Regions from separate parts of the Gilvimarinus sp. DA14 genome, predicted to be linked through region 1. Evidence: predicted binding sites of a transcription regulator. Region 1 holds the regulator's gene; the other holds the start of a gene.
The links. Region 1 encodes sigma-54, which starts transcription at its own class of promoters, with help from an activator protein. Its sites were predicted from a motif close to TGGCACANNNNTTGCNNT; they were not measured.

Region 1 (3,075 bases):
GCTCGGCAATGGTGTTGGCGAGAATTTCCAGGGCGCGCTTCTTACTCACGCCTTCGATGCGACATAGGGTACGCTGGGGGGAGAGTATTTGATCTATTTGCATGATATCAGCGGTGGCTTTTCAGCTTTTCTTTGTGCTTAATCAACTGGCGATCAAGCTTGTCGGTTAGGGCGTCGATGGCGGCGTAAAGATCCTCGGAGTCAGCGTCGGCAAAAATATCTTTGCCATTGACGTGAATAATAGCTTCGGCTTTTTGGGTGTTTTTTTCGACTTCGAGAATGACGTTGATGCTGGTAATAAATTCGCTGTGGTGGGTCAAACGCTCCAGCTTGGTGTGTACATAGTTATTGATGGCATCGGTAATTTCCAAATGATGACCACTGATGTTCACTTGCATACTAGAGTCCTCTGTTGTCTGGGGCGGCAGTTTGCGCCGCCCCGGAAATGTTACACCAGGCTTTTACGCTCGTTGGACGGCGGAATATTGAGAGATTCCCGGTATTTGGCGATGGTGCGCCTGGCAACCTGAATGCCTTGCTCGGCCAGCATTTGCGTGATCTTGCTGTCGCTGAGGGGCTTTTTCGGGTTTTCGGCGGCAATCAGCTTTTTAATGATAGCTCTAATTGCGGTCGAGGAACATTCACCCCCTGAATCGGTACTGACGTGGGACGAGAAAAAGTACTTCAGCTCGAAAATACCCTGTGGGGTGTGCATATACTTTTGCGTCGTCACCCGCGAGATGGTCGATTCGTGCATTTCTACCAGCTCGGCGATATCGTGCAACACCAGAGGCTTCATGGCCTCGGCGCCATAGTCGAGAAAACCGCGTTGTTTTTCTACGATGCAGGTGGCCACTTTTAACAGGGTTTCATTTCGGCTTTGCAGGCTTTTCAAAAACCAGCGCGCCTCTTGTAAATTGTTCTTTAAAAAGGTGTTTTCGCGGCTGGAGTCGGCGCGTTTTACCAGTGATGCATAGCCCGTGTTAATGCGCAGGCGTGGCGCGATGTCCGGATTTAGCTCCACTGTCCAGCGCCCCTCGCGCTTCTCGACAAACACATCCGGCACCACGTATTCGGTTTCGCGGGTGTCGATAATGTCACCCGGGTGCGGATTGAGGCTCTTTATCAGCGCCACCGCCTGGGCAAGTTCCGGCTCTTTGAGACGGGTTTTACGCATCAATTGGCGGTAATCGCGGCTGCCAAGTAGAGGTAGGTACTGCTGTACGATCAGCTTTGCGGCGTCGAGAAATGGAGTGGATTTATCGAACTGGGACAGTTGCACCAGCAGACAGTCGGTCAGGTTTTCACTGCACACCCCCGAGGGATCAAACTGTTGCAGGCGGCGTTTAACCGCCTGAACTTCGTCTAGCTCAAGCTCTTCGAGGTTTTCGCTGAGGCCTTCGTATATCTCTTCTAGGGTGGTGCTAAGTAGTCCACTGGGCTCGACGGCGTCGATGATTGCCATGGCGATCAGCTCGTCGCGCTCGGACAGGGGCGTGAGATTGAGCTGCCACATCAAGTGATCGTACAGAGATTCGGTGCTGCCACGGCGGCTTTCAAAATCGCTGTCATCGCCTTCGTAATTACTGGCCGGCAGCGCGGGGCCAGAGCTTTCGTAGACGTCATCCCAGCTGGTGTCGACGGGTAGGTCTTGGGGGATGGCCTCACTCCACTCGCTGTCGGCCTGGGGGTCGCCATCGTTGTCACTGCTGTTAGTTGGTGTCTCGGAAGTGGCGTTAGCCGTTTCGCGCGCCTCAGCGGTCTCATGGGTGTCGTTAGCTTCAGAGTTTTTATCGCTCTGTTCGCTGTCGAGGTTTTCCTCCATTTCCAGCATAGGGTTGGAGTCTAGCGCCTCTTGGATTTCCTGTTGTAAATCCAGAGTAGACAACTGCAGCAGGCGAATGGCCTGCTGCAGTTGAGGTGTCATAGTGAGCTGTTGGCCCAGCTTAAGCTGTAGCGATTGCTTCATAATTTTTGATGTTTCTTTCGGGCATTAATCGCAGAGTGTAGTCAGCCTACTGCTCGCAGGCAACACGTTTAAGCAATGTTTATGCCTGAGGCGCAAAAAAATTTAAAAGTCAAGATGGGCTGAGGCGATGTGGGCGCTTAGAGCATGAAGTTTTCGCCCAGATACACTTTGCGTACCTTCGCATTACTGAGGATGTCCTCTGAGTTGCCTTCGGCGATGATATGTCCCTCGGACACAATATAGGCTTTTTCGCAGATGCCCAGCGTCTCGCGCACATTGTGATCGGTGATCAAAATGCCGATATCCCGGTCTTTCAGGTGGCGCACAATCTGCTGAATGTCGCTCACCGAAATGGGGTCGACCCCGGCGAAGGGTTCATCTAGCAAAATAAACGCGGGGTTGGTGGCCAGGGCGCGGGCGATCTCAACGCGGCGCCGCTCGCCGCCAGACAGAGCCATGCCCAGGCTGTCGCGAATGTGAGTGATGTGAAACTCGTGCATCAGAGATTCCAGCTCATCCTTGCGCTGCTCGGCACTGAGATCTTTGCGAGTTTGCAAAATGGCGAGAATGTTATCGGCCACCGAAAGCTTGCGAAACACCGAGGCCTCTTGCGGCAGATAACCAATACCGGCGCGGGCACGCCCGTGAATCGGCAGTGAGGTGAGGTCTTGTTCGTTCAGGCTGACACTGCCGCGATCGGCTTTAACCAGACCTGCAATCATGTAAAAGCAGGTGGTTTTACCGGCGCCGTTTGGGCCCAGTAGGCCGACGATTTCGCCGCTGGAGACGCTGAGGGAAACATCGATAACAACCTGGCGGCCTTTGTAGCTTTTAGCCAGGTTTTGGGCTTTCAGTGTTGCCATGCTTACTGCTCGATTGCCGCCGGTGGAATGGTCATTTGAATACGGTCCTGGCCCTCGGCATCGCTCTGGGCGTTAACCAGCTCTTGGGTCAGATCGTAGTGAATGCTGTGTCCGCGCATAATCGCCCCGTCCTGCTCGAGCTTGGCAGCTTCGGTCATAGAAACGGTGTTGTTGGCGCTGTCATAGACAATTTCGTTGGCTTCGGCACTGACTATGCCGCGTTCGGCGCTGGGCTTTTGTTGG
Region 2 (3,075 bases), 430 kb from region 1:
CAGGAACTCGTTGTCCTCTTCCAGAGCGTTCAGAGCTTGCTCCAGGCTAGAGCACACAGTTGGGATTTGTGCTTCTTCTTCTGGAGGCAGGTCGTACAGGTCTTTAGACGCCGCTTCACCTGGGTGAATCTTGTTCTGCACACCGTCAATACCGGCCATCAGCAGAGCTGCGAAGCACAGGTAAGGGTTAGCGGTGGGGTCAGGGAAGCGAGTTTCAACACGCTTGGCTTTGGGACTGGTTACAAACGGAATGCGGATAGACGCAGAGCGGTTGCGCGCAGAGTAGGCCAGCATAACAGGCGCTTCAAAGCCTGGAACCAGACGCTTGTAAGAGTTGGTTGAAGCGTTACAGAAAGCGTTCAGGGCGCGGGCGTGCTTGATGATACCGCCAATGTAGTACAGAGCAGTTTCAGACAGGCCAGCGTAGTCGTCACCGGCAAACTGGTTGACGCCGTCTTTAGAGAAAGACTGGTGTACGTGCATACCAGAGCCATTGTCGCCGATCAGCGGCTTAGGCATAAAGGTGGCGGTTTTGCCGTAGGCGTGGGCAACGTTGTGCACGCAGTACTTCAGAATCTGTACTTCGTCGGCTTTTTTCACCAGAGTGTTGGCGCCAACACCAATTTCACACTGACCGGCAGTGGCCACTTCGTGGTGGTGAACTTCAATTTCCAGGCCCATGGCTTCCATGGCGTTACACATGGCGCCACGCAGATCGTTCAGTGAGTCCACGGGAGGAACGGGGAAGTAGCCGCCTTTGACGGTTGGGCGGTGGCCGGCGTTACCGTCTTCGAACTCGTCGCCAGAAGACCAAGCGCCTTCTTCGGATTTGATTTTGTAGAAGGCGCCGCCCATTTCGGAGGCCCAGTGGACACTGTCAAATACGAAGAATTCTGGCTCAGGACCGAACAGAGCGGTGTCGCCCAGGCCGGTAGATTTCAAATACTCTTCCGCGCGCAGGCCGATAGAGCGGGGATCGCGGTCGTAGCCTTGCATGGTGGTAGGCTCAACGATGTTACAGCGAATGATTACAGTGCTGTCTTCGGCGAAAGGATCCAGAATAGAGGTTTCGTCGTCTGGCATCAGAATCATGTCTGATTCGTTAATGCCTTTCCAGCCGTTGATGGACGAGCCATCAAACATTTTGCCTTCTTCAAAGAAATCGTCGTCGATAGAAGCGGCGGGAATGGTAACGTGCTGTTCTTTACCGCGAGTATCGGTAAAGCGCATGTCTACCCAGCGTGCTTCGTGTTCTTTGATCAGTTCCAGTGTCTTTTTGGACATCGAGTGCCTCCAATTAGTAAAGCCTACGGGCTACGGACGTTAAACATGTGTGCCTGAAGTGCGTGGGCAAATCAGGCTTTGCGCCCTACTGCGCTCAGCGGACTGAGCCGGGCGACTATTAGTGTCCCGGGGTAAGGGCAAGAACTGTGCCAGCAAATAAAACATGGGTGGCGGGCGATGTTACAGGGCCTGCCATCCGGTGGCTCAGATCTTACAGGATTGGCGCGAACCAAAATGGTGCTTATGCACAAAAGTGTGCATCATTATGGTGCTTTGGCATAATGGCGGGTTTTTGTTTCGCCACCAGCCATGCATTATAATGTCGCGCTTTTACCGCGCGCTTACAGTAGGCTCTCATGCATTTCATCGTCAAGGTTTTCCCAGAAATAATTATCAAGTCACCGCCGGTGCGCAAGCGCTTTATCAAGCAGCTGCGCGACAACCTGCGCGCGCTGATTGCGCCCGTGGGGCCGGGTATCCGGGTGGATCGCGACTGGGAGAAAATCGAAATCAGTGCCGATGACAGCAATCTGTCCGGCGACGAGATCGCCCTGCGCGAGGCTCGGGTAGCTGAGATTCTCGCGCATACGCCGGGCATCGGCAGCTACCTAAAGGTGCTGGAGTTTCCCCTGGGGGATTTGCACGGAATATTCGAGGCGACTTTAAGTTGCTGGCAGGGGCGCCTGGCGGGTAAAACCTTTTGCGTGCGTGCCAAGCGCAGCGGTAACCACGACTTTACCTCGCATGAGGTGGAGCGCTACGTGGGGGGCGGTCTGGCGCAGCACACTGACAATGCCGGCGTCGAGCTGCGCAAGCCCGAGATTACCGTGCGCCTGGAGATTAAAGACGAGCGGTTGTTTGTCGTATCCAGTCAGCAGCAGGGCCTGGGGGGCTACCCGTTGGGGTCGCAGGAGTCAGTGGTTTCGCTGATCTCGGGCGGTTTTGACTCTACGGTGTCCACCTACCTGACCATGAAGCGCGGTATTCGCACGCATTTTTGCTTTTTCAACCTGGGCGGACGGCAACACGAGCTGGGAGTGAAAGAGGTTTCCTATTACCTTTGGCACAAGTACGGTGCATCCCACCCGGTAAAGTTTGTGACTGTACCGTTTGAGGGCGTGGTGAGCGAAATTTTGCAGCATGTCGATAACTCTTATATGGGGGTGGTGCTCAAGCGCATGATGCTGCGCGCCGCCAGCCGTGTGGCGCAAGAGTTTAAATGGCCGGCACTGGTGACTGGTGAGAGTGTGGCCCAGGTTTCCAGCCAGACTTTGCCCAACCTAAGTGTGATCGACCGGGTCACCGACACTCTGGTGCTGCGCCCACTGATCACCATGGATAAAGGCGAGATTATCGATATCTCACGCGAGATTGGCACCGAGACTTTTGCGGCCAATATGCCAGAGTACTGCGGAGTGATTTCTGTTAAGCCCACCACCCGAGCGCGCATGGACAAGGTGCAGGCGGTTGAGGAAAAGTTTGATTTTGCCGTGCTCGAGCAGGCGATTAGTTCGCGAGTAGTGGCGGATGTGCGCGATCTGGCCGAATCGGTAGAGGGGGCCGCTGAGGTCGATGTAGTGAGTGAGCTGCCTGACGCTGCGGTGGTGATCGATATCCGCCATCCGGATGAAGAATCTCTAAAGCCCTTGCTGCTAGATGCCGAAGTACTCAAAATTCCGTTCTATACCCTTAACAACGCGCTGGGGCAACTGCATGGTGGTAAACAGTATTACCTGTATTGTGAGAAAGGTATTATGAGTCAGCTGCACGCCTCGCATCTGGCCGATGATG

Region 2: glnA (glutamate--ammonia ligase) is a predicted target of sigma-54. The motif match lies at 1,419-1,436, and genes of this name have one in related genera.

Annotation. Positions count from the first base shown of each region.
Region 1 covers NZ_CP100350.1:3,335,616-3,338,690, forward strand. The annotation lists gene ptsN (PTS IIA-like nitrogen regulatory protein PtsN) at 1-106, opposite strand, end outside; gene hpf (ribosome hibernation-promoting factor, HPF/YfiA family) at 108-398, opposite strand; gene NHM04_RS14590 (RNA polymerase factor sigma-54) at 449-1,969, opposite strand; gene lptB (LPS export ABC transporter ATP-binding protein) at 2,107-2,832, opposite strand; gene lptA (lipopolysaccharide transport periplasmic protein LptA) at 2,835-3,075, opposite strand, start outside.
Region 2 covers NZ_CP100350.1:2,903,575-2,906,649, forward strand. The annotation lists gene glnA (glutamate--ammonia ligase) at 1-1,284, opposite strand, end outside; gene thiI (tRNA uracil 4-sulfurtransferase ThiI) at 1,641-3,075, shown strand, end outside.